Linked DNA regions of Prochlorococcus marinus XMU1404. The protein of the gene in region 2 interacts with the protein of the main gene of each other region in a pairwise test. Links are inferred from orthologs where the notes say so. Each region holds a gene or a part of one and is shown on either strand. Other genes may lie near its edges.

Region 1 (16,343 bases), 270 kb from region 2 along the record:
AATGCTAAAGGCAACTGTGTGAGACCAACTACTCCAATCGGGTCTATCTAACTTTGTTCCATGCCAATGATATCTTGGAATATTTTCATTGGATTGACTATTAGGGAAGAATGATGGATTAAAAATTTTTATTAGTTTTTTTCGGATTTTTATAACGTATTTAAAATATTCTAATAATTCCTTATCTTGTTGACCTTGTTCCCAATTCATCCAGCCCAATAAATTATTTTGGCACCAAGAATTATTGTTACCGCCTTGTGACCTTCCTATCTCATCACCCATAAGTATCATTGGAACTCCTCTAGATATAAGTAAACTAAGAATGAGATTTTTTTGTTGTCTTTTCCTTAAATCATTAATTAATAAGTTTGTAGTTGGTCCCTCTATACCATGATTCCAACTATTGTTATGGTTATCACCATCTCTATTTTGTTCTCTATTCGCAAAATTATGTTTTCTATTGAAAGTTACTAAATCTTTTAGAGTGAATCCATCATGTGAAGTAATAAAATTTATTGATTTTGGGAAAATATTATCTTCTTTATAAATAGATGGTGTCCCTTTTATTTTATCGCTCATATTCCAAGCTGTATCTTTATCCCCCTTCCAAAATCTCCGCAAGTCATCTCTAAAATGACCATTCCAAGTGAAAGTATTCTTAGATGGGAAATCACCTAATTTATATAAACCGCCACAATCCCATGGCTCACTTATGAACTTGATATCAATAAGTTCTGGCTCACATTCTATGTCTTCAAAAATTGGAGGATTATCAAGCGGCGAAAGATTTTCTCCTCTTGATAGGGCAATTCCCAAATCAAATCTAAAACCATCAACTCCTAATTCACTCGCCCAACATTTTAATGATTCAATTATTAGTTTTCTAACAAATCCTCTGTTTGCCGCAATAGTATTACCACATCCAGAGACGTCCTGATAATTTTTATCTTTTCCAATAAAGTAATAAAGATTTTCATCTATACCTTTCCAAGATATTGCTGGCCCTTTTGAATCACCTTCGGAAGTGTGATTGTACACAACATCTAAGATGACTTCAATATCTGCTTTATGACATTCCTCTACAAATCTTCTAAATTCCTCTCTATTCTTTTCGGCGGATTCATTCGAAAGATATTCAAAATGCGGAGTAAACCAATTGATTGGACTATAACCCCAAAAGTTCTTTAGACCATTTGGGGCATCAGTAGGATCAAAACAAAAAATTGGAAGTAATTCAATTGTTGTAATACCCAGTTCTTTGAGATATGGAATTTTTTTTAAAAATTTCTTAAAACAACTTTCATCTTTTTCAGTTGATTCAGTGAAAGCTTTGATATGGAGTTCATAAATAATTGTTTCTTCCCAAGAATGTTTCGGTCTTGGATAATCCTTAAAATTAAATAATTTTCTGTCGCAAACAACGCTTTTAAGACAAGAATTAGTATTTTCTTTCGTTTTTAATGCATTTTCTCTTTTATAACTTCCCCATCCGGTAATACCCCTCGAACATGGATCAAGTAATACTTTTTTTTCATAGTTATTATTAATTTCATTATTTTTTTGTTTTACTCTAAAAGCATAAATACAACCTTCATTTAGATTTTTTATTTCCGCATGCCAGTAAGGACCTTTATTATGAGTCTGATCTAATTTGAATATACTTTTTGGGTAAATAGAGTCGTCTTTCTCAAACAATAAGATTTCTATATATTCTGCATTTGTGGCTATTAAGGAAAAATTAACTCCTTGTGAAGTTAGAGAACTCCCTAAAGGAAATGGTTTGCCTTTATTGAGATGAATCACTTTCTCTTTATCATTGATTAGTTAAATATTGAGATAATTTATTTAAATTACTGATATTTGAATAATATATGCAAAATTAAAAAAAAAAACTCAAATTTAAGGCTTCACTAATCAAATATATTAAATCTTGGAGAATATAAATTTTCTTACCTGTTGTTGTTATTCATTCATCTTAACTGATATTTAATTAAACGATTTAGAGATAAAGATTACTCATTACAAACTACATTTTTCTTGATTTCAAAATACAAATTATGTTTTTCATGTGATGAGAAGAAAATATATCTGAAAATTAATAAAAAATAATAAATAGTTCAAATTCATAACTTCATTACATTTAAAATTCACTACTTTTGAAGAGGAAAGTTGGGTTTTTAAAGGCTAAATTCAGTATTTCCAATGGTTTTGCCTATTTTGGAAATGTTAATTTAATTCCATTGATCAATAAAATAATTGACTATAAAACAAAAAAATATAGCTAAAAATGTCCCTAAAATTTGTATAAAGCTTTGCGCCGCTATCATTTTCGGTTGCCGGATTCCTATTTGATCCATATGATGTACAAGTTCGAGGTTTTTAGTCTTGATTCAAACTCTTGTCTATTTAATCTCTGCTTTACTCTAAAATTCAATGAACAAAGCTGATTTAGTAAACCTGGTGTCCGCTGCAACAGGAGAAACAAAAACTGTTGTCTCTTCAATAGTTGATACGACTATTGAAACTATTGTTGATTCAGTCGTGGAAGGCAAAAAAGTCTCCATACTAGGATTTGGTTCTTTTGAACCAAGAGATCGTTCTGCAAGACAGGGATTAAACCCTAAGACAGGCGAAAAAATAGCAATACCTGCTAAAAGAGTGCCTACATTCTCAGCCGGTAAACTTTTTAAGGATAGAGTTCAAGGATAATTTTCTTTAATCTAATTCTTCCTTTAAAACAAAGGTGCTCTAGTAGAGCATCTTTTTTTTATTTTAATAAATTACTGTTAGGTAATTTACCAAGATTTAACAAGATAACCCAAAATTTACATTCTTACATAAGTAATGAAATTTTTAGTAATTTTATGCCTCAAATTTTTATTAACATCTAATTTACTTATGGCAGAAACAATACCAACAAAGTCCAAGATTTTAAAGCAATCTAGTGAATGTATTGTAAATTCGCAAAATCAATTATGTAGGGAATTAGTTTCCCAAATAGAGAAGTTTCAATTAGCAGTTTTTAAACAAAATAAATTTAAATGTCAATCTAGTTTATTGGGGTTGCAATCGGAACTTATTGAAGCTTATTTTTTTAAAAATTTCTCTAAAGAGAAGAATTCATTTATGATTCCATATGTGATTAAAAATTGTTAAATATTTAAATAAATTCTTTTTTTGGAATAAAATAAATTTTTTATTTTAGTTTCAATGGTAAAAGGTTTCTCTGATAATAAAGTAAATAATAATACCCAAATAAAAGATGTAAAAAAAGAAAAAAAAGGGTTGACTTCTTTTCTTAAAGGCAAAAAATTTACTTACACTTTACCAGGTAAAAAACAAATAAATATTTTCGGATCAATAGTAATAGGTTTGAATATGATTTTAATTCTGTTAGTTCTCTTGTATCTAAATAATCAAGAATTTCATGACTTTGTTTTTAATGTTGGTCGTTAAGTATTTTTAGATTAAAATTTTTGAGATGATATATTTAAATTTTAGAAATTCTTATGAAGGTAGTTAATTTAGTTTTTCAGGTCTTTTTTTTGTTATTTCTCGTTGTACTTTTGATATATTTTCTAACAGCTTATGACTCTGCTTTTGAAGCAGATCAATATTGTCATTCAACTCTACTTGGTTACGATAATCTATCTAGTAATTATGGTTGTGATCATGATACTGAAACACATCAGTGGATACTTTATGAGTCAAATGAAAACAATGAACCTGCTAAAATAATCAAAAAATTTAGGTATAAGTTTTTATAACTCAATTTTTTTATAGAGAAATTTTGCGCATACTATGGAAATTATCGCTGTAATTGTGAAAGTGAGAAATTGATATACGCTTCCTTCTAGATAAATTTTATTTTTATAAAGAGGATAATCTATAAGTGAACCTAGAGTTCCCCAAATTATTACCCATACGGATATGTATAAAAATACTTTTATTGAATTAGTTTTCTTTTCTACCATTTTCAATTAATACCAAAAATTGAAGACGTTACAGGTCTGCCACTTAAAACTAGCTCGGTCAATATAAGCATTAGGAATCCGATCATAGCCGCTCTACCATTCACGAGCTCTGCACTGCTATTAAAGCCGAAAACATTCTTTACTTCACCTCCTTGGTTATCTACCCACTTTGCGTATTCATTATTTGTTGTTGATGTCTTGGTAAAATCATTATTTTGATTTTCTGTTGGTAAGTTTTTTTCTTCCATAAAATTTATATTTTATAAATATTTTAAAACAAATTTGTTAATAAATTAAAAGGGAATTATAAAAAAAATTAAGATAAAAATAATTATCCATAAAAATTGTAATTTCAATATTAGTTGACAAATTAATTTAATTTTCTTTCTTGTGCAAATAGCCCCATTTTCATTGATTATTGGTTTTTCAATAGTTTCATTTTTATATTTACTTTTTCCTCCTAATTTAATACCGGCAATATATGCAAAAACAGCCTCTGAAATTCCAGAATTAGGCGATTCATACTTTTTACCATCAAGAAAACTTTTTTTAATGATTAATAAATAGTCCTTAAAATTGAAACTTACTATAGGTAATGTAATTAAAACTAATCTTGAAGGTATGAAAGTAAAACCATCTTCGATTTTTGCACTCATAAAACCTAAATATCTAAAGTAATCGTATTTATAACCAATCATTGAATCTAAAGTGCTTACCGCTTTATATGTAAAACCAAGTGATAAAGGCCCAGGCAGGAAAATTGAAAACTTCATTAAAATGATTCCAATGAAAATCCAAAATAATGGTCCAAATATGCCATCAACAGAATTTTCGGTAAGACTCTCTGTAGTCGATCTCAAAAGATGTTCTTTCGAAGATGAGCTAACATCCCTACTTACTATCCTTTGCACTTTCTCTTTGATTATTCTTTCATTTCGCTTATCAAATTCTTTCTTTTCTAGTAGCTCTGCAATCTCTTTTACACTTGAAATAAGTCCTTTAGTGGCTAGACAACTTGAAAGCCCAAGAAAAATTAAAAATCCACTAAAAAAATTATTTTTGGATTGAATATAACTAAGTTCTATTAGTTTCCCAAAACTAAAACTAATTCCAATGGTGGATAGTGCAAGAATGAAACCTCCCCATAATAATAATTTTTTATTTCCCCTGAAATTATTTATAAAGTAATCGGATATTTTTTTTATATAGAATCCAATTATTTGAACAGGGTGGATCAAGTATCTTGGGTCGCCGATTAATAAATCAAAACCAATCGATCCAAGAAATATGAAAAATAATCTTATTTCAGCCAACTAAACATAGAGCGAAGACCTTTGCCAACTTTCTCAATTTCATGTTTTGAATTCTCTTCTCTTAATTTTGTCATTAAGGGTTTATTTTTGTCGCATTCTTCTACAAAATTCTTAGCGAAAGTTCCATCCTGAATATCTTTTAGAATTTTCTGCATTTCTTTCTTTGTATCACTATTAATAAGTCTTTTTCCACTTACATAATCTCCATATTCTGCCGTATTTGAAATGGAATCTCTCATTTGAGATAAGCCGCCCTTAACCATTAAATCGACAATTAGTTTAACTTCATGTAGACATTCGAAGTAAGCAAGTTCTGGTTGATATCCTGCCTCTACTAGTGTCTCGAAGCCTGATTTGACAAGTTCAGATAAACCTCCACATAAAACTGCTTGTTCTCCAAATAAATCAGTTTCTGTTTCTTCTTTGAAGTTTGTTTCAAGTATCCCAGCTCTTGTTCCTCCTATACCTTTAGCGTAAGCCATTGCTAGTGATCTTGCGCTGCCAGAAAAATCCTGTTCTACTGCAAATAATGCAGGAACGCCTTGACCATTCTGATATTCCCAACGAACAGTATGTCCAGGTCCTTTGGGCGCGATCATTACGACATCTACAAAACCAGGAGGTTTGATTAGTTCAAATCTTATATTGAAACCATGAGCAAAACTTAATATCTTTCCTTCTTTTAAGTTTGGTTCTATTTCTTTAAGGTAAACATCTTTCTGAAACTCATCTGGTAGGAGAATCATAATCCAGTCTGCTTTTTCGCAAGCTTCAGAAACATTAAACACTTCTAGTCCATCGCTAATAGCTTTGCTTTCAGATTTACTCCCTTCATATAGTCCTACAATTACATCCATACCACTATCTTTGAGGTTTAGGGCATGTGCATGACCTTGTGAACCGTATCCAATTATCGCGATTGTTTTATTATTTAAAAGGCTTAGATCTGCATCTGTGTCGTAGAAGAGTTGAGTCATTAGTTGTGGCTTCTTAGCATTCAATAGTTAGTATTTTAGACATTAAACGTGTAATTAAACCAATAAATTATTAATTTAAAAATGAAAATTAAAATATTATTTAGAAAATCTAAGACTGATTTGCTTCGCTTGGATGTGTGATTACTCTATCAATCAAGCCATAGTTTTTTGCCTCTTCTGCGCTTAGAAAATAATCTCTATCAGTATCTTTTTCAATTTTCTCGAATGATTGACCTGTCATATCAGCCATAGACATATTTAACATATCTTTAATTCTTAAAATTTCTTTGGCTTCTATTTCAATGTCACTAGCTTGACGTTGAGATGTTCCTCCAAGAGGTTGATGAATCATTATTCTGCTGTGGGGCAAAGCAACCCTTTTACCTTTTGTACCAGCAGCTAAAAGGAATGCACCCATTGAGGCTGCAAGACCTACACAAATAGTTACTACATCACTTTTTACGTATTTGATAGTGTCGAATATAGCCAAACCTGCTGTCACTGAGCCTCCAGGGCTATTTATATATAAATAAATAGGTTTGGAATTATCTTCAGAATCAAGATAAAGCATTTGAGCAACAAGACTATTAGCGATCCCGTCGTTAACTTCTTGTCCTAGAAAAAGAATCCTTTCAACACCTAATCTTGTATATATATCAACCCATCTTTCGTATTGACTTCCTGGAAGTCTGTAAGGCACGCTTGGAGTTCCTATTGGCATAATTTAAAAGTTTTGTTTGTGAAAGTTAAATTTTATTTGGTAAATCCTTTTGACTCGTAAGTATTCTATCTATAACTCCATAATCTAGTGCTTCTTGGGGGTTTAGATAACTCATTCTATCTGAGTCTTTAGAAAGTTCTTTAATAGTCTTACCAGTATTACGAGATAAGATCTCTAACATTGATTTTTTATTTTTTAAAACTTCCTCAGCTCTTATTTGAATGTCAGTTGCTTGACCTCTTGCTCCGCTTATGGGCTGATGTAAAACAATGGATGCGTGTGGAAGAGCAGCTCTTTGACCCTTAGTGCCAGATGAAAGGATAACGGCAGCAGTTCCCATAGCTTGTCCAATACAGATTGTATGGACTGGTGGCTTGATGTAGCTAATAGTATCGCAGATAGCGAAGGCTTCTGTTTCGAAACCAACTGCGTCACCAGTGTACCAACTTGTCCCTGTTGAGTTTATATAAAAATAGATAGGTTTTTCAGGATCCTCAAACTCTAGATAAAGAAGCTGAGCAATGATTAGTTCAGTAACATCCATGCCTAATTGTCTTTTGGCATCATCATCTGAAAATAATGGTAAACCAAGATAAACAATTCTCTCTTTCAGTAAAAGAGAGGGTAGATCAGGAGGTGGAGTCCTCATAACGGTGTTTTCGCCGTAATAAGGAGCAGATACAGTCATATGTATCACAAAATTATTATTTATTTGATTCTAGCTATATTTAGCCCTGTGTCGCTGGTGATTTAAAAGATTTGTTTGACTCAGGATTATTTAATAGTTTTCCAAAGACCATTCTTCCAGTAGGAGTTTGTAGTGCTCCAGTAATAACAACATCTAATCTGCTTCCTACAAAATTTTTTGCTTCATCGATTACAACCATTGTTCCGTCATCTAGATATCCAATTCCTTGCATTTTTTCTTTGCCTTCTCTTACGATTTTTATATTAAGGGATTCTCCTGGCTGAACCTCTGGCCTTAGAGCAATAACTAGATCACTCAAATTCATAACTTTTAATTCCTTAACTTCTGCAATCTGGGAGAGATTATAATCGGCTGTAATTAATGTTCCTGTCATATCTTCAGTGATTTTCAAAAGTTTTTCATCTACCCCATTGCCTTCATACTTTGTTGGGTTAATCACTAGTCTTCTACCGTATAAATCTCTTAATTCTTTTAACAACTTCAAACCTCTTCTACCCTTAGATCTTTTTTCATTACTGCTTGAGTCAGCTAAAGTTTGTAATTCATCTATTACACTTTGAGCAACAATTAATTGTCCCTCCAACAAGCCGCAATTTAATAAACCATTTATTCTTCCATCAATGATTACACTAGTATCTAGAATTTTTGGACTTGCAGCAGGGAGTATTCCCTCACTAACAAGATATGCATCAGTATTATTTGGATTAAATAATCTCAATAATGTCCTGCCATGTGTATCTGCTAACTTATATCCAAGGACACCAAAGAAAATATTGCTTAGGATGGCTGCTAAAGGTTTTCCAAAAAATACTTCTCTCGGGAAAGGAATTAATAGAATTGGAGCAAGAAGCAGGTTCGCTACTAGTAATCCTAAAATTAAGCCAACTGACCTACTAATTAGTAGATCTGTAGGCATTGTTCTTATTTGATCAAGAAAAGTTTTTCTAAGTTGTAAGAATACGAAACCAGCAGCTAAACCTATAAAAAAACCTATGATTGCTAAAACTATTCTAAAACCTTCAACATTAGACACCTGTTTTAGTATGTCTACTGGTAATAAATCAACTCCAAGCCATCCTGAAGCAGCACCAGACAATACAAATAAAATTAATACTAAGATATCTGTCATATCTCTAATCTACAATGATTTACTAATTGAGTAAATAAGGATTTTATTTTTTCCGATCCTCAATAGATTTTTGGAGCTCTAAAAATGTATTTAGATTTATGAATAAGTTTCCAAGAAGTGCTTATGTACATATCCCTTTTTGCCATAGAAGGTGCTTTTATTGTGATTTTGCAGTCATTCCATTAGGAAACAAAGTTGAAACTTTGAATGGTTATGGAAGTAAAACTGTTAAAGATTATTTGCACTTTTTGTATAAAGAAATTTTGTCAATTAAACATAAATCACCTCTTTCGACAATTTATGTAGGTGGTGGTACACCTTCAATTTTGGATCCCAAACAAATCAAAGAATTAATTGATCTTTTTAAAGAAAATTATGGAGTTGACTATGGTGCTGAAATTACTATGGAAGTAGATCCAGCAAGTTTTAATCAAGATGATCTTTATGAATTTATAAATGCTGGGATAAATAGATTTAGTCTAGGAGTGCAAAGTTTTAATAATCAGATACTTCAAAAGTCTGGAAGAAGGCATTTGAGAGAAGATGCTGAAAAATCTTGTTTATGGTTAAAAAAAGTATATAGTTCTGGGTTAATAAAAAGTTGGAGCTTAGATCTAATCCAAAATTTACCACTTAGTGGATTGAAAGAATGGCAAGATGACTTAAAAAAAACCCTCACATTTTCACCACCGCACATATCTATTTACGATTTAAATATTGAAAATGGAACTGTTTTTAAAAGATTAGTTAATTTAGGGGAATTACAACTTCCAAGTGATGAAGATGCTTTTAGAAATAGTGAATTAACTCATTTGATTTTGAAAAATTCAGGTTATTCAAGATATGAAATTTCGAACTATTGCCTGCCGAGGCATCAATCGAGACATAATAGAGTTTATTGGAGTGGTTTAGGCTGGTGGAGTTTTGGCCAAGGTTCCACTAGTTCACCTTGGGGGGGAAAGTTAACTAGACCAAGAGTTAGTAAAGAATATAAAGAATGGGTAACTAGGCAAGACGAATTTTGTTTAGATTCATCCCTCACTAATAGTGATTTTATCTATAAAGAAATTGATGAGAAAATAATGTTGGGATTGAGACTCAAAGAGGGTATAGATATTTATAAGGTTTTAAAAGAACAAAACTGGGATAACAAAAAATTTGAGATTTATTTTAGTAAATTGCTTGAAGAATGGGAAAGATTTCTTAAAAGTGGGTTATTAATGAGACAGGGTAATAGATTCTTTTTAAGCGATCCAAAAGGAATGGAGCTGAGCAATCAAATTCTCATTTCTATGTTTAAGTGGTGGGATAAAATTAAATAAGACTAATCATACCCTTTTCGTTAAAGCTAAACCCACTGCGATCACTTGTTCTATGGGAATTTTAGATAATAAAATAAATTCCTTCAAAAGTTTCTTTATAAAAGCCTAACAAATTTATAAATTATAAAATCATTGACAGTTGTTCTAAAATAAGACGCAATTAGTTTGAACCTAATGTTGAGAAAAAAAGAAAAAAAAGCCTTAACTAGACTTTTCCTTTTAGGGGTGGGTGCCCCCATTGGGCTTGATCGCTTCTACGAAGGAGATGTAACAGGGGGATTCTTAGCAATTTTGGGTTTTCTTGTCGCTTTGATAACAGTAGTGGGTTTGTTGGTATGGATCTTCCCTTTAATTTCCAAAACTTTCCGTTTGCTAAGAGAATTTGAAGATGCTGAAGATACTAAAAGTTCAGTTTAAGAATATTTTGATAATAAATAAAAAAAATGAAACGCTTACTAGATAATTAATGCCCTTATAAACTATTACAAAAACTACGTTGTTGGGGAAATAACCTTTTCTATAAAAAGGTATTTATTAGTTAAATCTTTCAGAATTAACCCATTCTTTTAATTTATCTTCAAGTAATTTCTTTCCTTGGATAATCGGTTGACAAAATGGTGGTTGATCATCATTAAGGCCTAATAAATCTGCAGTAACTCTTACTTGCCCATCGCAATATTTACCTGCACCGATGCCTATCGTGGGAATTCTTAATTTATTCTGTATTTCTTTAGCAAGCAACTTAGGAATATGTTCAAGAACTATTGAAAAACATCCTAATTTTTCAAGAATAGAAGCCTCTTTCATGATCTTTTCTTGGCTCTCTAAACTTTCTCCTTGTTTTTTAAATCCAAGATTTAAGTAGCTTTGTGGTGTAAGCCCTATATGACCCATAACAGGGATTCCCATTCTTATTAATCTAGAAATAACTTTTTGTATTTCCGGTTCAGCCCCTTCTACCTTTACAGCTTTTGCGTAAGTGCTTTGAATAATTTTCCCTGCATACTCTACAGCTTTATCCTCTCCACATTGGTAAGTAAGAAAAGGCATATCTGTAACTATCAAAGGTTGGTCTTCAATTTTCTTTGTAAAACCTCTCGAAACAGCATTAGTATGATAAATAATGTTTTCTAAAGTTAATGGTAATGTGGATTTGTATCCCAAACAAACCATTGCTAAGGAATCTCCTACCAAGACAAGATCAACATCAGCTTGTTCTGCTAAAGAGCCCGATATAGAGTCCCAAGCAGTAAGTGCAATGATTTTCTGGGACTTTTCTTTATACTTAACGAGGTCCGAAGGTAACATAAGAAATTTATGTATCTTTTTTAATCAAAAATTGCTAAAATAGCGATGACTCGGCCTTTCGCGGTTTTAACGCCCAAACCTGGTCAGGATCGGAAGGTAGCAGCCACAAGGGATGCTTGAGGCAGGCGAGATAACCGAGTCACTTTATTTTACCTATTACTCTATATCTTTTTTATTTTGCCTTAATCTCAGGAATTCTGGAATATTTGCTCCACTGTCTTTGTTATCAGAAAAATTATAAAGAGGAGTATTTGATAATCTGTTTTTAAGTCTTTGTTGCTTAAGTGGTTGATTGGTGTCGAAGCCAGTTGCGATTATAGTGACTTGTACTTCACCTTCCATTGATTCGTTTATAGCTGTACCCAAGATGATATTTGCATCTTGATCAACAACCTCACTAATAACTTCTCCAACTGCATTTACATCATCTAGTGTCAAATCTTTTCCACCAGTGATATTTACAACACATCCTTTAGCACCATCTATCCTGCCTGCCTCAAGCAATGGACTGTTTATAGCAGCCTGAGCAGCCTCTAAAGCTCTAGAACGTCCAGAACCTATACCCATACCAAGAAGGGCTGATCCTGCCTCAGTCATAACTGATCTTACATCGGCAAAGTCAACATTAATTTGACCAGGGCAGGTGATGATTTCACTTATACCTTTTACACCCATTCGAAGAACATCATCAGCATTCCTGAATGCCTCTTGAATAGAAGCACCCGAAGCGACTTCCTTTAAACGATCATTGGGAATGACAATTAAAGTGTCAACATTTTCAGCTAATCTAGCAATACCCTCCTCAGCTTGACGCATTCTCCTTTTGCCTTCAAAAGAAAATGGTTTAGTAACTATACCTACAGTTAAAGCGCCACTTTGCTTAGCGACCTCAGCCACAACTGGAGCAGCTCCTGTACCTGTACCTCCACCCATGCCTGCAGCTATAAAAACCAAATCAGATGCATCTAAGGCTTGTTGAAGCTCTTCTTTTGATTCTTCAGCTGCTTTTTGGCCGATACTGGGATTTCCCCCTGCTCCGAGCCCTCTTGTTAAATTTTGACCTAATTGAACTCTCCTTTCCGCTGATGATTGTAAGAGTGCTTGAGCATCAGTATTAAGCACTCGGAAAGATACACCTCCTAGATCACTATCTATCATTCTGTTTACTGCGTTGCTTCCACCACCACCTACGCCAATTACTTCTATCTTGGCATTTTGACTTGGAAGGATTTCTCTCGATTGATCAAAGTTTGGATTGTTACCGAAGCTCATCTCTAATTAGGGATCTAATACTAGTATTGGGTGCATTATGAACTCACTAAGCTCATCTGTAGGATTTATTGAGGAAAATGCTTAAAATATTTATTTAATAAATATTTTGTTTTAAATGCTAAACCCTTACCAACACTACATTAATTAAAAAAAATTATTTAAAATCCATTCCCAAATATTAGGGTTTGAACACTTTTATTTTTGGTTTGTTTGGATCAGTAAGATCAATATTATCTATTTTTTCAGAAAAATTATTTTTCTTAAATTCATTTTTTAAGTTATTGATTATTTGTAATTGATAGCTTATTAAATTTGGATTAAAACCAAGGAAGATTGTTTTTAAATCTTTTTCCTCAATAGTAAGAAACCCATTGGGAGAAAAAGTAATATTAACTAACTCAAATTCATAATTCTCTTGGGTAATAAAAATTTCAGATAATGTTCTTTTAAATTTTTCTTCCCATCCAACAACTTTTATGGTTATTTTATCCAAATTTTTTTTGTCTACATTTTGTTGATCGATAAAAATTCCATCTTGATCAATAAAACCTAATATTTTTTCGTTATTAATTATTCTTTCACCGTAAGCAATTGGGGTTCTAGTATTAACTTGAACTTCCAAACCAAAAGGGAATATTTGTCTACTTACCGAAACATTTTTAAGCGATAAATTTTGTTTTAATTCTTTTTCTAGAACCTTAGCTTGAATAAAAATTAAGCGGATTGGAAATTTTAAAGATGAATTATTTACTAAATCATTCTTTGAGAAAAATTTACTACCAGAGATCCTTATGTCCTGAATATATACCTTTTTTAAAGTTTTTAGACTTACTAAGCTTGTTGATAATAAAAATAAAATTAGAAATAAAAAGTTTCTATTGTTAGTTTTTTTTTGGTTATTCACAAATCACATCGAGCTTTTTCCATCAATTTGTCCATCCATTCTCTCGCTTTCTCTGCATCTGAAAATGGCACATCCATCTCTTTCCCATCACCTACCAGTCTAAGCCTGCACTTTCCTTGAGACTCGCTTGTTAGAGGAGCTTCTCCTGAAGTTAGCGCCATTAATTCGACCAATTCAAGTTTCTTTATTATGAAACTGTCTTTATCTTCAAATGTACCAGCTTCAAATGCGCTCCATCTCAATTCCCCATCTTTTAGGGACGCAGCGCTTGAACTATCTAACTTACAAAGTTCAGATCCATTAGCCCAGTTCCTAAAAAGATTTTGCCTTCTTCTTTCTAACCATCCCAGAGCAGTTAATAAAATGAAGATTATAAGTAATGGTAACCAAAGAAGTCCATGCAACATTTGATTTGAATTATAATTCTAAAGATATATCTACCAGTTTAGCCACAAGTTGCTCAATATTTAAACCTGAAGCTTTCCAAAGCATTGGAAACATACTGTTTTTTGTAAAACCAGGAATTGTATTTATTTCGTTTAACAAAATTTTATTTGAAGATTTTTCTAAAAAGAAATCTACTCTTGCAAAACCATAAATATTTAGTGCTCTACAACTTTGAATAGCAATTTCTTTAATTTGTTTGGTAATTTTAGAATCTATTTCGGCTGGGATAGTTATCTTGTTATTTGAATTATATTTTGAATTGTAATCATACCAATCACTCTCGTACTTCACTTCCCCTATCTCAGAGGTTAATAGTTTTGAATTTCCAATTATTCCGCATTCAATTTCTCTAACCTCTAGACCTTCTTCTATTAAGATTCTAGGATCTATTTCCAAAGCCTTTTCTAATGCCTTTAATATTTCTGATTCATTTATTACCTTAGAGATACCAAGAGATGATCCAGAGTTAGATGGTTTCACAAAAATAGGAAAATTTAGTTTTTTAAAGATCTCATTAATCAACTTATCTTTTACTTCTTTATCATGGAGGTTCTCATTTTGAAAAACTAGATAATTAACTTGTGGAATATTTAGATTTGATAAAATTGATTTCATCAATATTTTATCCATTCCAAGAGCAGAGCCTAAAATTCCGCATCCAACTAAAGGTTTTTTTGTGAATTTTAGTAAACCATGAATTGATCCGTCTTCACCATTAAATCCATGAAGAAGAGGAAACCAAACATCAACATTTTGAAATTCAATTCTGTCTAGGAAGTTAATTTTTTCTTGATTAAAAATTCCGTATTTTTTTATTGTATTGTTTTCAATTTCACCATTTAGGATCTTTTCTGAGAAATCACTATCAAGCCAATCTCCATATCTATTAATGTAAAAGGCTTTTACATTAAAGCGTTGTTTGTTTATCTCTGAATTAAATGCTTGAAAAACTGTTTTTGCAGAGGATATCGATACTTCATGTTCATTGGAAAACCCGCCAAATATCAATCCAATACACTTCTTCTTTTTATCAACCATTTTGAAAAATTATAAACAAAGTTGGCCTGTTAAAGAAAAAGATCTTGCTTCACTTATTCTTACATCTATCTCATCTCCCAATGAAAAATTAAATTTAATGTTTTGGGGAATCTCCACGAAAGTTAATCTATTTGTTCTAGTTCTTCCCATAATTTGTGATGAATTTTTTGGATTTAAACCTTCAATTAAAACCCTTTCGATATTGTTGATGTATCTTTGATTTCTTCTTCTAGCAGTTTTCTCGACCAAAGCATTAATTTCTTGCAATCTAGTTTTTTTTACTTCTTCCGAAAGTTGATTCGACCAAACTGCTGCAGGGGTATTTGGTCTTGGAGAGTATGCTGCTGTGTTTACTTGATCGAAGCCAATATCTGCTATTAGTTTCAATGTATCTTGATATTGTTGTTCGGTTTCTCCTGGGAAAGCAACTATTGCATCAGCTGTAATTGATGCATCTGGCATTAATGATCTTATATTCTCAATGATATTTTTATACTTTTTGATAGTGTATCCTCTGGACATCTGCTTTAAGATTTCGTCATTACCACTTTGAAAGGGAATATGGAAATGTTCACAAACTTTGTCAAGTTCATAACAAGCTTGAATCAATCTTTTTGAAAAATATCTTGGATGGCTAGTAGCAAATCTAATTCTACGAATCCCATCAACATCATGGATATAGTATAAAAGATCAGTTAGGGTATTTTCTTTTCTCCCCTCTTTTGTAGTTCCTGGAAGATCTCTTCCATAAGCATCAATATTTTGACCTAAAAGAGTAATTTCTTTAAAATTATCATCTGCTAAATTTTGTATCTCACTTTTTATCGCATTTGGATATCTTGATTGTTCTTTTCCTCTGACAGAAGGAACTACACAATATGAACATCTTTCATTACACCCATAAATGATATTAACCCAGCCACAAATAGAGCTTTCTCTTCTCGCATTTGTAATGTCTTCAGAGATGAAGGTTTCTTCTGTAGCAGCAACTTGATTTCCTGCATCAACTTTCCCCAGAAGGTTCTCAAGATTATTGACGTGTTGAGGTCCCATTACTAGATCAAGTTCTGGTACTCTTCTTAATAAAGACTCTCCTTCTTGCTGAGCAAGGCAACCTGCAACAACAAGTTTTAAGCTGGGTGTTTTGTGTTTTCTTTTTGCCTGTCTGCCTAGAAAACTATAAACTTTTTGCTCTGCATTATCTCTAATAGTGCATGTATTGTATAGGA
Region 2 (16,279 bases):
GAGGCGCACTAATTGAGGCTAATTTAGTTGTCGCACCAATCAGAGTAAACTTGGGAAGATTAATTGTTCTGCAACGAGTTCCTCTATTAGCTCCCATAGTTAAATCTAATCTGAAATCTTCCATTGCAGAATATAACAACTCTTCAGTTAACCTATTTAAGCGATGTATTTCATCAATAAATAAAACTTCACCTTCATGTAATCCAAGCAGCAAACCTATTATATCTCTTGGTCTTTCAATTGCTGGTGCAGTAGTTATTCTACATCTTGTATTCATTTCATGGGCTATCAAAAAAGCCAGAGTGGTCTTACCTAGACCAGGCTGTCCGTATAAAAGAATATGCTCTAAGGGTTCTTTTCTATAAATTGAAGCATCTATAGCTATTCTCAAAGAAGACTTAAGTTGATCTTGACCAATAAATTCTTGTAAAGTTTCAGGCCGAGCTAGATTCAGGTTATTACTTTTCTTTTCTTCTGGAATTATTTTTGAATCAACTAGCCTAATTTCTTTTTTAATTCGAGGATAGTTATTATCGCCTATATTGGAAGAAATTATTGCCATAATGAAAGGTTAATAGCAATTGTTCTGAGTAGGAAAATTTTTTACAACTAAAATGGCAAAAAATTCAAACAAAAGTCAACAAAATACTAAAAAAGATAATAATTATAAACGTCTAGCTGAAAATAGATATGCTAAATTTCAATATGCAATATCTGAAACAATTGAAGCTGGAATTGAACTTTTAGGAACTGAAGTAAAGTCTATTAGAAACGGAAAAGCAAATTTAAGAGATGGTTACTGTTCATTCAGAGATGGTGAGATTTTATTATTAAATGTCCACATTTCACCACATAAGAATGTAGGTTCTTTTTTTAATCATGATCCATTACGAAATAGAAAGTTGCTACTTCATAAAAAAGAAATAATCAAACTTAAATCCAATACTGAAAAAAAAGGAATGACTATTGTTCCACTATCACTATATTTAAAAGGGTCATGGATCAAACTAACTATTGGAGTCGGTAAAGGGAAAAAAATACATGATAAAAGACAAGATGAAAAACAAAAGACTATCAAAAAAGAAATCAACTCTGCACTAAAAAGGTAAAAATATTAATAAGAATTTTTGGAACTATTAATCTAAGCTTACTGAACTTGGAGGAGGGGATGGATCTGGATCTGCAATTAACATGTGTTGTAAAACAGTTTCAGGTCTCTCACTATCTCTCCAGCGAATTTTATACGCTGGCATTTTTGTCCCTCTGCTTGTAGTTTGCTCTACTGGTTCAATAACCCACCCTCTTCTTGATCGGCCTTGAGGATTTCTTTTCACTACTGCATCCGCATGTTTAAAACGGAAACCAACACGTTCACCACTCATTTAAAAAAATTCGTATTGGAATAATTTTTCTATTTTACTTCATTACAAGGTTAATTTTTCATTTTTATTAGAAGTTATTTCTGGTTTTAACAATGGGAAAGGAATTACATCTCTAATTGAGGGACTATTTGTAATTAACATAACAAGTCTATCAATACCTATGCCTAATCCTCCAGTAGGAGGCATGCCAATCTCTAAAGCATTCAAAAAATCTTCATCTATACAATGAGCCTCGAAATCCCCTTCATCTCTAAGACTCTGCTGTAATTGCATTCGTTCTCTTTGATCTACTGGATCTATCAATTCACTAAAAGCATTTGCCAGCTCACGTCCAACAATAAATAATTCGAATCTCTGAACCATTTCTTTATTATCAAGATGAGGCCGAGCTAAAGGAGAAATTTCAATAGGATAATCGGTAACAAAAGTAGGTTCTATGAGTTCTGACTCTACTTTTTGCTCGAAGACTTCATTTAAAAGTCTTCCCATAGTATTAACCTTATTAGAAAATTCAACATTTTTTCTTCTAGCGGCTTGTTTTGCTGCTTGAAAATCTCCAGAGAAAGAATCAAAATCAATACCTGTATATTGTTTGACTATATCTTTCATTGATATTCTTAACCAAGGTTGCGAAAAATCAATTTCTTTATTTTGATAATTTATTACTAAAGAGCCACATGCATCAGCTACGACATCTTTAATCAATTCTTCTGTTAAATCCATCATATTTACATAATTAGAAAAAGCTTGATAAATTTCAACTGAGGTAAATTCTGGATTATGTTTCGTGCTTATCCCCTCATTCCGGAAGATTCTTCCCAATTCATAAACTTTCTCAAATCCTCCAACAACCATTCTTTTTAAGTGTAATTCTGTAGCTATTCGTAGATACAGCGGAATATCTAATGTGTTGTGATGAGTAATAAATGGTCTTGCTTCAGCACCACCAGCCTCAGATTGCAGAATTGGAGTCTCTATTTCTAAGAAATTTCTGTTATCTAGCCATTTTCTTATAAAACTTATACATTTTGCTCTTGTTTTAAATACATTTTTAGAATAAGGATTAACTATTAAATCTAAATAACGTTGTCTATATCTTTTTTCGATATCAGTCAATCCGTGCCATTTATCGGGTAAAGGTTGTAATGATTTGGATAGCATTTCCCATTTTTCAACTTTAATCGAAATCTCACCTTTATTAGTTTTTTTAATAGTTCCGTAGATTCCTATCCAATCACCAATATCTACTATTTCCTTAATATCTTCAAAAGAAAGTAATTTTTGGGTTTCTAAATTGCAATCGATAATCCTTTTATCTATGTAAAGCTGAATCTGGCCTTCTTGATCGCTTATTTTGTAAAAAGCAATTTTACCCATTACTCTTTTTGCCATGACTCTACCAGCAATAGAGACATTAAAGTTTTCCTCTTGACCATTTTCTAAATAATCAAATTTTTGAATAAGAAATTGTGTGGTATGGGAAACTTGAAAACTCTCTGCGTAAGAAGCAAATCCTTTACTTACTAGTGAATTAGCTTTTTGTAAGCGAGCTGCTCTAATTTCAGACAAAATTTAATTTAATGTTTTCTTTTATTTAATAAAAGTATCAGACCAAGGCTTAACTTGCCAAAGATGTTGCTGTTTCGCCAATTCTCTGAGATGCATAACCGATCCCTCTAACAGTCAATATTAATTCTGGATTCCTAGGGTCAGGTTCCAATTTACCCCTTAGTCTCGCTACGTATACATCTACAACTCTTAGATCTGCGGCTCTCCTAGGAGGATAACCCCACAACTGTTCTAAAATTTCTGCTCGTGGCACAACTTTTCCCGGTTCATCAAATAATAATTCTAAAAGACTAAATTCGGTATAAGTTAGACTAATTCTTTCTCCTGCCCTAGAAACTTGTCTTCTATTAGTATCAACAACTAAACTTCCAAATTTCATAACACCCTTGCCAGATGGGGTTTCTTTCGTTTCAGTAACAGTTACGGCAGGACCCATTCGTCTCAGAATAGTAGCAATTCTGGCCTCCAACTCTTTTGGACTAAATGGTTTTGATAAATAATCATCAGCTCCTAAATCTAAACCTGCGACTCTCTCTGAAATTGCTTCTAATGCAGTCAAAAATATAATTGGGACTACTGATTCAGCTCTAATTCTTCGACATACTGCAAATCCATCCATTTTGGGCAACATAACATCAAGAACTATTAAATCAGGTGAATCTCTATGGAAAGACTCAATAGCTTCTTCGCCGTTAGTAGCTGAATAAACTTGATATCCTGCTAATTGAAGTCTTGTAACTAATACCTTCAAAACTGCTGGTTCATCATCAACAACTAAAATTCTTGCTTTTGACATAGGTAAAAAAGATTTCCAGATATTTCAAAGCAAATATTTATTGCATTGAAAATTCATTCTAACAATTAAAAATATAACATTACGACGCCTAAAACAGATATACCAAAGATTTACTAAATTTTTCCATAATCTAAAAATATAAATTTTGCGAACACTTTTTCGTCATTTGGGCAATTTATTATCATGCTTTTTTCCTAGAAAATTTTAAAAAACTAAAAAGTTGAGAGCAAATTAAAGGGCCAAAAAAACCTGTAAGAAAAACTTCAGCTAAAATGTTTTGAATACTAGGGATAAAAAGTAAAAAAGTACTATCTGATAAATTTTTGACCAAAATCTGTACAAAACATAAGGTAGAACATAAAAAACTGCCAATAGAACAGATTAAACCATACCTAAAATGTCCCAACAAAATATTACTATGAATTTTTATTCTCCCAAACCATATTCCACACAAAATCAAACCTGGAATTTGAGTAAAACTACTATCAAGAGTTACAGAATCTAAAATTAGCCCTAAAAAAAAACCATATATTAATCCATTGATTGATCCATTAATCATTGACCATGGCAACAACCAAAATAAAGGCCAATATGGTTGGATACCTAAAAATCCTAGCCAATTTGGATGCCACAAAAAAATGATAGGGATAAGAATAAAACTTATGATGGATAATTTTTCTTTGAAAAATTTATTCATTAAGTTTTTGCTTTTAAAATTTGCACCCAATCAATTACATTAGGTTTTGCCAAAAGTAATATTTTTGCCCTTTTTTTTGCTTTAAATGGCTCGTTTACAGATTGGACAATACCAATAGGGATATTTGGGGGTAATAAAGTACTAGCAGGAGAAGATGACACAAAATCTCCAACTTTTATATCAGCATCTTTTGAATACAATATTAAATTAGGATAATTATCTCCAGAACCAATAAGTAGTCCATTAATTTGAATTCTATCTACCCATACTCCAACTTTACTTTCTGGAGAGGTTAATAATTTTACCGTCGAAGTAAAAAAAGAAGTACTTCCTACTCTTCCAACTAATCCACCCGGTCCCAAAACAATACTTCCAATTTCAACCCCATCTTTTGAACCTTTATTCAATATAATCTGTCTCCACCAACTTCCTGTTTTTCTAGAAATGACTGCAGCTGAAATAGTATTACTATTAGCTGATTCTTGAAGATTTAGAATTTGCCTCAATCTTAAATTATCTTTTTCAAGAAGATTTAATTTCATTAGAGATTCTTTTTCTTTGCTCTTCAGAATAACTTCTTTTTGAAATTGGCCTGGCCAAAAAGGCTTTGAAATAAAATAATAAAAATCCTTATAAAGAGCACCTTTTGAAATCCTGACACAAATCAAAAATAAAGAAATCACGAATAAAATCCAATTTTTCTTTTTATGCCACCAACGATTAGTAGAAATTCGTCGGATATCTAACATAGTATCAATCTCTTATTGCGTTCCTTATAAAGTCTGGAGTATCAACAACTCTTTTAAGCTTTTTAAAATCATCCAAAACTTCTCCACAACCATTAACTACGCACAATAGTGGGTTTTCTGCAATGTGAGTAAATATTCCCGTTTCATCGCTCACTAAGTCATTAATGCCTCTTACTAAAGCTCCTCCTCCTGCAAGCATAATACCCCTATCAACAATATCTGCGGCTAGTTCTGGAGGAGTTCGCTCTAAAGTTCTTTTTACAGCTTCAACTATTTTACTGAGAGGATCAGCCATAGCTTCTCTAATTTCTCCAGAAGTCAATGTTACTGACCTTGGTAAACCAGATAAAAGATGTAAACCCCTAACCTCTAGAGAGGTTTTATCAAAATCATCATCTGGAAATGCAGACCCAATTTTGATTTTAATATCTTCTGAAGTTCTTTCTCCAACGACTAAATTATGAACTTTTTTAAGATAAAGAGCAATTGATTCATTGATTTCATCACCAGCAATTCGAACTGATTCACTTAATACAGTTCCACCTAGACTTAATACTGCAACCTCCGTAGTGCCACCACCAATATCAACAATCATAGTGCCAATTGGTTCAGTTACTGGTAATGATGCTCCTATTGCCGCTGCCACAGGTTCATCAATTAAGTGAACTTCTCGAGCTCCGGCTAATCCAGCTTCTCTGACTGCTCTTCGCTCAACACTAGTAACTCCGCTTGGAATACCAATTACTATTCTAGGGGCTAATAAGCCCTTACCTTCATTACATTTTTGAATAAATGTCTTTATCATTTGCTCTGCCGCATCAAAATCTGCTATGACCCCATCTCTTAAGGGTCTCACAGCTCTTATGTTACCTGGAGTTCTTCCTAACATTAACTTAGCTTCTTTACCAACTGCTAATGGTACCCCTTCTTCTAAATCCATTGCCACCACTGAGGGCTCTTGTAAAACAACCCCTTTCCCTGATACATGTATAAGAGTATTGGCAGTTCCCAAATCTATACCAATGTCTCTTGAAAATTTAAATCTGTTGAAAATCACAATAAAAACTCTTTTTTTAAATAATATATCTATTTTTTATTGAGCTTTCAGATTTCTCTCATTTAGTTATGAATAGCACTTAAAACTTTGAGCAAAAACTCAAAATATGAGTAGTATTAGTTAAAAAAATTATGGAAATTAACACTATTAACTTAGTTGGTAGAGCTGGTAGAGAACCAGATGTCAGATATTTTGAATCTGGTAGCATCGTAGCGAATTTTACTTTGGCAGTTAACCGAAGAAGCAGAGATGAAGAGCCGGACTGGTTTAATTTAGAAATTTGGGGAAAACAAGCTCAAATAGCAGCTGATTACGTTAAAAAAGGATCTTTAATTGGAATTACAGGAAGCTTTAAAATTGATAGTTGGAAAGACAAAAATACAGGTGAAGACAGATATAAACCAGTAATTAGAGTAGATAGATTAAATTTGCTAAGCTCTCGAAAAGAGTCTGAAAATAATCAATATACTAACAACAATAACTCTAGTGAAATTCCTTTTTAAGATCTAATTTTTTTTATAAATCTAATAATTAGTTTTATAAAAAAATATAAAAAAATAAAAATTAAAACTGGCTTCACAAAATATTTAATTTGATCTACATAAGTTTCAATGATTTGATAATTTTCACCAAATAAATAACCTGCGTATGAAAGCAATGCAACCCATATTAAACTACCTAATGAAGTCCAAATAAGAAATTTTTTTAATGGCATTAATTCTATACCAGCAGGAATGGAAATTAATGTTCTGACACCAGGGATTAATCGGCCCCAAAACACTAAAGATATGCCGTATCTCTCAAACCATTTTTTACTTTTTAATAAATCATTAGAAGAAATTCCTAAGTATTTTCCTTTTTTATCTAGAAAGTTTGAAAGTCTTTTTTCATTTACTAATCTGCCTAAATAATACCAAGGTAATGAACCTAAAATCGTTCCTAATAACCCCCAAAAAACTAAAATATAGAAATTTAATTTTTGTTGATAAACAAAAAATCCTCCTAATGGCATAATTATCTCAGAAGGAATTGGGGGAATTATATTTTCTAAAAGCATAGCCAAACAAATAGTTAGATACGCAATCGTTGAATTCTTTTCAACGGCTAAATTGATATATTCAGGAATTGAAGTAATAAAACTTGCAAAAATTATACTCAAACTAATATCTATAAAGTTCTGGTTTATAAGGTCCCTCAACAGATACATTAATGTAGTCTGCCTGTTCTTTAGTTAATTTGGTTAGTTTTGCACCAATTTTATCAAGATGTAATCTAGCTACCATTTCATCTAAATGTTTTGGTAGCACATAAACTTCTTTAGCATATTGCTCTGACTTATTGAAAAGTTCAATTTGAGCTAATACTTGATTTGTAAAAGAATTACTCATAACAAAACTAGGATGTCCAGTGGCACAGCCCAAGTTAACCAATCTACCTTCGGCTAAAAGAATGATTTTGTTTCCACTTGGTAAGGTTATATGGTCAACCTGAGGTTTAATATTTTCCCATGGGTAATTTTTTAATGAAGCTACATCAATTTCATTATCGAAATGACCAATATTACAAACTATGGCTTCATCCTTCATTTTAACGAGATTTTCATGTGTTATTACTTGATAATTACCAGTAGCTGTAACAAATATATCTATATCTTCAACAACATCATCTAAGGTAACAACGCTATAACCTTCCATTGCAGCTTGAAGAGCGCAAATTGGATCAACTTCAGCAACTTTAACTATTGCACCAAGTCCTCTTAGCGACTGTGCTGAACCTTTGCCGACATCACCAAAACCAATTACCAATGCTACTTTGCCAGCAATCATCACATCAGTTGCCCGCTTAATGCTATCAACTAATGATTCTCTACATCCGTATAGATTATCAAATTTACTCTTAGTTACTGAATCATTAACATTAATAGCTGGAAAAGGCAAAGCATTTTGCTTTTGAAGCTGATAAAGTCTCGCAACTCCAGTAGTGGTTTCTTCAGTGACACCAATAATATTTTTCTTAATTCTAGAGTAAAAGCTACTATCAACTTGTAACTTAGATTTTATAGATTTGAATAAAGCAATTTCTTCTTCATTAGAAGGATTATTCAAAACAGTCAAATCTTTTTCTGCCTTGCTACCAAGTATCAATAAACCAGTTGCATCTCCTCCATCATCAAGAATCATATTCGGAGAATCTGAACCCCAATCAAGAATATAATGGGTGTATTGCCAATATTCATCGAGAGTCTCACCCTTTTTCGCGTATACAGGAATACCTTTATCTGCAATAGCTGCAGCTGCATGATCTTGGGTAGAAAAAATATTGCATGAAGCCCATTTGACTTCTGCACCAAGATCAACAAGTGTTTCTATTAATACCGCAGTCTGTATTGTCATATGAAGACTTCCAGCTATTTTTGCACCTTGAAGAGGCTTTTCAGATTTATATTTATCTCTAAGTGCCATTAATCCTGGCATTTCTGTTTCAGCAATTTTTATTTCTTTTCGCCCAAAATCAGATAACGAGATGTCAGCAATTACGAAGTTTGGGATCGATGTTTTAATTGAATTCGCGATAATCATATTTTATGAATACTTTTTCTATTAAACTATAGATGATTTTTGTGTGAATTTGTGTTTGTTGAGAATTTAATAGAGACTTTAAATTTAGGTGAAAAGCTCTCACGAAAATTAAACCCACAATCAATTGTGTTACTGCAAGGTCCCATTGGGGCAGGAAAAACTTCATTTGTGCAAGGCATTGCCAAAGGATTATCAATCTCTGAGGATATTACAAGCCCTACATTTGCTTTATCTCATCACTATAATTCTGGAAAAATCCCTCTAATTCACCTTGATTTATACAGGTTAGAAAATAGTTCTTCAGCAAAAGAAATTTTTTTTTCAGAAGAAGAAGAAGCATTACAAAGCAAAGCTATTTTAGTTATTGAATGGCCAGAATTAATAGAACCACTTATTGAAAATTTCTGGAAAGTAGAAATTAGTTACGCAAAAAATTGTGGAAGGCACTACGAGATTAGGGATCCTAAAAATTTATTAACCTTTTCATAATCTGGCTGTTGCTCAATTGCACCTTCACCAAGACAAGTCAATAGTCCACAAGCACATGCAAACTTAACGCAATCTTCTATCTCTATTTCATTTGAGGGGTAACCAGATGAAATTAATTTTGAAATTAAGCCAGCTAGAAAAGCATCACCTGCACCAGTAGTATCGACTATTTTTTTTGAATTAGGAGTTTGGGTGGTTCCCTTAAATCCATTGATATACCATGCAACAGGTTTTTTCCCATCAGTTATTATTACATCAGGTTTTTTAGACATTTGTTGAGATATAAGCAACGGATCTTCATTATCAAAAAACAAGGTCGCTTCCTCCTTTGCAAGTTTTAAAACATGAGCATGATTTAAAAATTTTTTAATTAAATTTACTCTCGCAGTTCCACTAATTTCTGATGAAAAATGTGAATAATCCCAAAAAACCTCTCTCCAGTTCAAATCAATAATTATTTTGATTCCAAAATTCTTGGCCTTTTCTAGAAGAAAATAAATAGTCTCTTTAGATATTGGAGATGTTAACAAATTAGTTCCTGTAACTAAATATTGTGTTTCTAAGAAAAATTTCTCTAAATTGAGAAGTTGTTTTTCAATTAATTTCTTACTAAAAGCTTCGTCAGCAAAGCATGAATTAGGGCTTCCCTCAAATCCCGAAAAATAACGATCTCCAGATCGATCTCTGTCTACATTAACCACACGAGTAGATAAATCATTATCTAATTGCAAGAAATCTAAATTAACCTCCAATTGATTAAATTGCGTAATAAAATTTTTTCCGAAATTATCACTTCCTAAACGTCCAATAAACATTGAATCTATTTTCAATTTTCTTAATGCACAAGCAACATTGGCTGGTGCGCCACCCAAAAAATCTGTAAATCCTAGATTACAATCATTTCTAATCCTATCTATTAAAGCCTCTCCAATACATACGACCTTGGTCTTTTTCATAAAAATTGCCCCTTTTTTTTAACTAAGAATAATTAATTAAAAACAAATAATTTTTTTTTGAATTAAAGTTTAATTAATAACTAATTCTTTAATTAATAACCAATTCATAGTGTCTTTTAATAAATCTAGAACCTGGAAATGGAAAAATTGGGATATTTCTTGGTCTTTATCAAAAAATTCTACTTTCGAAAATAATACAAATATTTTGCTAGTACATGGATTTGGAGCGTCAAAAAATCATTGGAGACATAATCAAGATTTTCTTGGCAATGTTTCTAATTGCTACGCAATTGACTTACTAGGATTCGGAGAAAGCAGTCAGCCTAGCGCTTCGTTAAATTATGAACCCTATAAAAAAAATTGCATTAAATATTCATTTGACTTGTGGAGTAATCAAATATCGACATTTTGTTCAGAAGTAATAAAATCTCCTGTTTACGTAGTGGGTAATTCAATTGGTGGTGTAATTGCATTGAAAACTGCTGAAATTCTCAGAGATAATTGTAAAGGAGCTATTTTAATTGATTGTGCCCAAAGAACTATGGATGATAAACGCTTAAAAAAAAGTGATATTTTAATGAATTTAATAAGGCCTTTATTAAAAACCTTTGTAAGGCAAAGAATAATTAGCAATACACTTTTTACAAGAGCTGCTAATCCACAAGTTATAAAAAAAATACTCGCACAAGCATACCCCTCAGGCAAAAATATAGATGAAGAATTAATTGAAATTCTATATCGACCCTCTACTAGGAAAAACTCTAAAGAGGCATTTCGTGGCTTTATTAATTTATTTGATGATTATCTTGCTACAGATCTTTTCAGTAAGATTGATATCCCCATCCAATTAATTTGGGGAGAAAAAGATCCTTGGGAATCTTTAAATGAAGCCAAAGAGTGGAAGAAAAGATTCAATAACATCAAAAGACTAGATATTATTCAAGGTGCTGGTCACTGTCCTCATGATGAAGAACCTGAAGAAACCAATAAGTTAATATGTGAATTTATTCAGGAAACAAAATAAGCTTCTACATTATCGCTAAGTCTTCTAAGACCCCTTAAGCCGTCTCGTTCTAAATTTCTTACTCGATCTCTACTTATACCCAGTACTCTTCCTATACCTGTAAGTGACATAGGCTCATCACCATCCATACCGTATCTCATTCTTAAAACCCTACATTGCAGGTCTGGTAATTGATGCAAAAGAGAATGAAGATCACCCCTCATACAATCCATCTCTATTTGTTCATCTGGCAAATCCTCTCCGCCAGCCAGTAAATCTAATAAAACAGTATCTTCGCCATCACCAACTTTTGTTTCAAGACTAACTGGCTGGCCAGCTTTGCACATCAAATCTTTAACATCTTCTTCTGGAAGCTCAACATATTTCGCTAATTCACTTACTGTTGGAGTTCTTGACATTTCTTGACTCAACTCTCTTTGACCTTTTTTTAACTTATTCAACATTTCAGTAATATGAATTGGTAGCCTTATTGCCCTGCTTTTTTCAGCTATCGCTCTTGTAATTCCTTGTCTAATCCACCAATATGCATATGTTGAAAACTTATAACCTCTAGCTGGATCAAATTTTTCTACACCCCTTACCAAACCAATAGTTCCCTCTTGAATTAAATCTAATAATTCCATATTTCTTTTTGTATATTTTTTTGCAACACTAACTACCAACCTTAAATTAGCTGCAACCATTCTTTCTTTAGCCCTTTGTCCAGCTCTTAATCTTTTTTTTATGATAGAAGTGGGTAAATTTAATTTTTTTGATAATTCGTCAACAGTTGGCTTATCTCCTGTTAATTCAATAAATTCCAATTCTGCTCTTTCTACTTGCATATATTCTTGAACCTGCCTACCAAGAGTTATTTCTTGTTCGTGAGATAGAAGTGGAACTCTACCAATATCTCTTAGATAAGATCTAACAAGGTCTACATCGTTACTAGCTTTTAGACTTGATATTGTTGCTAATTTATTCTCACTTAATGTTTCAGAAGACATGAAAGTTAAATGTTGTTTTGTAAACAATACCATTAAGAAATGTAAAGTTAAACAAAAAAATCCACAAATTTACAAAAATGAGAATAAATACCTAGTGGATTCAGACTATGAAGAGCTTAATAACCAATTTGCTGTACTTAGATAAATAAAAACACCTGCTATGTCGGTGACAGTAGTTATAAAAGGAGATGACATTAAAGCTGGATCTAATCTCATTCTGTCAAACAATAAAGGTAAAATGGCACCAGTTGTAGCAGCTAAAGTCGTTATAGATATTAAACTTATTCCTACTGCAGAAGCTATTAGAGGGCCTTCTCCTTGCCACCAAGCAAAGGGGAATACTACTATCATCATCAAAATACCTAAGAGAGCGCCTGTTATTGCCTCCTTAATTACTGCCTTAATTGCTCCAAGAGACTTCAATTTTTGAGTACTTAAACCTCTAATTACAACCGTTGAGCTTTGAGCGCCAACATTTCCCCCAGTACCAATGAGTAGTGGGATAAATGCAGCTAGCAAAACTACCTCTTTTAAAATTTGATCATTCATCGCTATAACCTTTGTAGTCAAACCATTTGCCAAAACCAAAATTAACAACCACAAAATTCTTCGTCTAGCTATGGTAAATAAACTACTCTGGAAATAATCATCTTCATCTCCAGGTTGAACTGCCCCAGCCGCATAAATATCTCTTGTTGCTTCTTGCTCTATAACATCAATTAAATCGTCAACAGTTACTATTCCAACAAGTCTTTTTTCTTTATCAACAACTGGGAGCGCTAAGAAATCATATCGTTGTATCGCTCTTGCGACTTCTTCTTGATTCGTATTCGTTGAGATATTAACAACATCTCTTGTCATAACATCTCCAATCGGCTTGGAAGGATCCGCAGTTACAAGATCTCTTAAAGAAAGAATACCCGTTAGATGTCTTTCTTTATCCGTAACGTATAAACTATAAATTGTTTCTGTAAACGGAGCTCTTTTTCTGACTAATGAAAGAGCCTCAGCTGCCGTTTGCATCTCTTTAAGGTCTATGAATTCGGTTGTCATTAATCTTCCAGCAGTTTCCGGTTCATATCCAAGTAATTCAGCTGTTACTTTTCTTTCACCAGGGCTCAGAGCAGACAAAAATCTTCGTACAACTTTTGCAGGTAATTCGTCAAAGAGTTGAACCCTATCATCAGGCGACATTTTCTCAACTATTTCTAAAACTTCTCCTGAACGAAGTCTGTCTAATAAAGTTTGTTGAACTATTGGATCTAAATATTCATAAACCTCAATTGCCTCATTTTTTTTTAATAATCTAAAAGCTAATGCCTGCAAAATTAATGGAAGACTTCCAATAGCCTCTGCAATATCAACAGGTTGGGAAGGTTCTAAAAGTAACTTTGCCTCATCATAATTTCCTGCGATAAGTAATTCTTCAAGTTGAACAGTAATATTTTCTCGAGTACTTAAATCTGAAGATAAGGATGTAACTGTTTCAAGATTATTTTCATTCATAAATATAATCCCTTGTCAAAGTAACATCACTATTATATGAAATCTAAGTAATTTTTCTACTAATTAAAAAGCCAAAATACATTGTGAATAGATTTAAGATAATGATTAAATTAAAAAAAATTATAAATCTTATCAAATCTCCTTGATTAAGAATTTTATATAAGAAATATATAAATCCACTAAAGGACGTAAAGCAAGAAAAAAAACCACTTAGTAAAATTTTTTCGCTTGAGTAACTTAATCTTTTACTAATAATAAAACCAACAAAAAATGAGCCGAGTATTGAAATAATAAAGTTATTATCTATAAAAAGTCTTAAAAAAGTACCTAAATAAGAGGCTAAAAGAAGATAAAAAAAAGTTTGTATTTTCAATTTAAAAAAAAATAATAAGAAAGTAACCTAAATAAAAGAAAAGAAAAGAAAATACAATTACTTCTATATAGTGAAAAAATAATCTTATGAATTTCCTCTTCCTCAGAAGAACAAATAGTTGAAAAATAAAGGAAGAAAATGTACTAAAACAACCTAAAAAACCAGTATAAAATAATAACAATATGTCGTTATTATTAAAATTTAATGCTACTAAAATTCCTAGACAAAATGATGCTATGAAATTCACGATTGAAGTATTCTGAATATCAAATCCTATATTTATTTTTAAATAATTTTGTATGAATATTCTAAATATTAAACCAAGAAAACTGCCAATAAAAATTATAGCTATTGAATTAAAATCCAAAATTTAGATTTTTATCCAGCCTTTTGTAATCTTATTAGGATCGTCTAAAAATTTATTAGAAGCTAATTCAACTCTAGCCCAAATTTCACTTTCGTTGATTTTCCAATTTCGTAAAACTGATAAGGTTGTACCTATATCAAGAACTAATAATTCATTAGAATGAACTTCAGGAAAAGAATAAAGAGAGGTATTAGCACTCAATATAATTTCATTTATGTTATGGGAAAACTTATTTTGATTTAAACTTTTTTGGATTCCACCAGCAGGTAACGTAATTGGAGCAATTAATGCAAACGTAAATAAGCAAAAATTCTTTAGGATATTGTTAATCATATATCTAAAGTTGCCATATCTAAGTTGCTACTATGAGTTTCAATAAATTCTCTTCTTGGTGCAACTTTGTCTCCCATTAATATGTTGAATATTCTGTCAGCTTCAAGTGCATCTTCAATTTCAACCCTTTTCATCATCCTAGTTTGAGGATTCATAGTTGTATCCCACAATTGTCTTGGCATCATCTCGCCTAAGCCCTTAAATCTTTGAATATTATAATTAGCATTTTCTCCAAAATCTCTAATTGTATCCTTTAATTGATTCTCGTTATAGCAGTATTTATGATTTTTGCCTCTTTCAACTTTATAGAGGGGAGGACAAGCAATGTAAATAAAACCTTTTTCAACAAGTTCTCTTTGATATCTATAAAAAAATGTCAATAATAAAGTTCTAATATGAGCACCATCAACATCAGCATCAGTCATAATTACAACCCTGTGATATCTCAAAGAGCTCGCGTCAAACTCCTCTCCTTTTATTCCTAAGCCTAATGCTGTTATTAATGACTGGATTTCTGTATTTTTATAAATTTTTGTATCGTCTGTTTTTTCAATATTGAGAATTTTACCCCTGAGAGGCAATATAGCCTGAAAATTTCTATCTCTACCTTGTTTGGCCGAACCACCAGCAGAATCTCCTTCAACTATATAAATTTCAGATTCTGAAGGATCTCTAGAACTGCAATCTGCCAACTTACCAGGTAAAGTTGAACTTTCAAGAACACTTTTTCTTCTGACTAATTCTCTAGCCCTTCTTGCAGCTTCAGCCGCATTAAATGATTGAATTGCTTTTTCAAGAATCAAGTCTAAAATTCCAGGATTGAATTCCATATATTTTGTAAGAGCTTCTCCTATAAGAGAATCAACAATTCCTCGTACTTCAGTATTCCCTAATTTTGTTTTTGTTTGTCCTTCAAATTCAGGATCTGGAACTTTCACTGATAAAACTACAGTCAATCCCTCTCTGATATTTTCACCAGCTAAATTTTTTTCAATATCTTTTCTTTTGCCTCTTTTTTTTGCAAGATTATTGAATGTCCTTGTCAAAACTGTTTTTAATCCTTCAATATGGGTTCCCCCATCAATAGTTCTAATATTATTAGCAAAACCTAATATATTATCTGAATATACATCTGAACACCATTGCAAAGCTGCTTCTACATAAACATTTTCTTTCTGTGAATCAACATAAATTATCTCAGGATGAATAGAATCCTTTTCTGAATTCATGTATTGAACATATTCTTTAATTCCTCCTTCATACATATAAATTTCTTCTTTGAAAGAACCGTCTGATAATTCACTTCGCTCATCTCTAAAAACAATTTTTACACCACCATTGAGATAAGCTAATTCTCTTAATCTTGATGAAAGAAGAGAATATTCAAATTCAATTCCTCCAGAAAAAATTGTTTTA

The links.
Region 1: the proteins of HA144_RS08995 (region 2) and ftsZ interact in binary tests that used the Escherichia coli proteins (3 or more experiments, as listed by UniProt). The link is inferred for Prochlorococcus marinus XMU1404 from one-to-one orthologs.

What each region holds. Positions count from the first base shown.
Region 1 is NZ_JAAORE010000003.1:208,673-225,015, reverse strand. What follows is about bases 10,668-13,657. They hold ftsZ (cell division protein FtsZ), read right to left. Parts: upstream 12,726-13,657; coding sequence 11,610-12,725; downstream 10,668-11,609. Other genes in these bases: HA144_RS07380 (hypothetical protein), read right to left, coding at 13,626-13,657; HA144_RS07385 (cell division protein FtsQ/DivIB), read right to left, coding at 12,904-13,629; panB (3-methyl-2-oxobutanoate hydroxymethyltransferase), read right to left, coding at 10,680-11,453. Also shown: HA144_RS07465 (glycogen debranching protein), read right to left, coding at 1-1,803; HA144_RS07460 (HU family DNA-binding protein), read left to right, coding at 2,434-2,709; HA144_RS07455 (hypothetical protein), read left to right, coding at 2,899-3,156; HA144_RS07450 (hypothetical protein), read left to right, coding at 3,211-3,456; HA144_RS07445 (hypothetical protein), read left to right, coding at 3,546-3,767; HA144_RS09530 (hypothetical protein), read right to left, coding at 3,762-3,974; HA144_RS07440 (chlorophyll a/b-binding protein), read right to left, coding at 3,977-4,222; adenosylcobinamide-phosphate synthase CbiB, read right to left, coding at 4,268-5,287; ilvC (ketol-acid reductoisomerase), read right to left, coding at 5,275-6,264; HA144_RS07425 (ATP-dependent Clp protease proteolytic subunit), read right to left, coding at 6,374-6,985; HA144_RS07420 (ATP-dependent Clp protease proteolytic subunit), read right to left, coding at 7,011-7,673; HA144_RS07415 (PIN/TRAM domain-containing protein), read right to left, coding at 7,714-8,823; radical SAM family heme chaperone HemW, read left to right, coding at 8,922-10,145; HA144_RS07405 (hypothetical protein), read left to right, coding at 10,320-10,562; more of HA144_RS07380, read right to left, coding at 13,658-14,036; HA144_RS07375 (D-alanine--D-alanine ligase family protein), read right to left, coding at 14,047-15,114; tRNA (N6-isopentenyl adenosine(37)-C2)-methylthiotransferase MiaB, read right to left, coding at 15,124-16,343. UniProt on the Escherichia coli protein: Essential cell division protein that forms a contractile ring structure (Z ring) at the future cell division site. The regulation of the ring assembly controls the timing and the location of cell division.
Region 2 is NZ_JAAORE010000003.1:476,119-492,397, forward strand. The notes cover bases 4,225-7,150. They hold HA144_RS08995 (rod shape-determining protein), read right to left. Parts: upstream 6,251-7,150; coding sequence 5,198-6,250; downstream 4,225-5,197. Other genes in these bases: HA144_RS08985 (hypothetical protein), read right to left, coding at 4,225-4,444; mreC (rod shape-determining protein MreC), read right to left, coding at 4,444-5,193; HA144_RS09000 (single-stranded DNA-binding protein), read left to right, coding at 6,382-6,753; HA144_RS09005 (DedA family protein), read right to left, coding at 6,750-7,150. Also shown: Holliday junction branch migration DNA helicase RuvB, read right to left, coding at 1-562; SsrA-binding protein SmpB, read left to right, coding at 615-1,109; HA144_RS08970 (hypothetical protein), read right to left, coding at 1,137-1,382; response regulator transcription factor RpaB, read right to left, coding at 3,001-3,747; more of HA144_RS08985, read right to left, coding at 3,929-4,224; more of HA144_RS09005, read right to left, coding at 7,151-7,409; ahcY (adenosylhomocysteinase), read right to left, coding at 7,411-8,829; tRNA (adenosine(37)-N6)-threonylcarbamoyltransferase complex ATPase subunit type 1 TsaE, read left to right, coding at 8,881-9,318; HA144_RS09020 (carbohydrate kinase family protein), read right to left, coding at 9,276-10,274; HA144_RS09025 (alpha/beta fold hydrolase), read left to right, coding at 10,384-11,298; HA144_RS09030 (RpoD/SigA family RNA polymerase sigma factor), read right to left, coding at 11,283-12,284; mgtE (magnesium transporter), read right to left, coding at 12,390-13,790; HA144_RS09040 (CrcB family protein), read right to left, coding at 13,834-14,163; HA144_RS09045 (fluoride efflux transporter FluC), read right to left, coding at 14,165-14,530; HA144_RS09050 (hypothetical protein), read right to left, coding at 14,534-14,863; gyrB (DNA topoisomerase (ATP-hydrolyzing) subunit B), read right to left, coding at 14,860-16,279. UniProt on the Escherichia coli protein: Forms membrane-associated dynamic filaments that are essential for cell shape determination. Acts by regulating cell wall synthesis and cell elongation, and thus cell shape.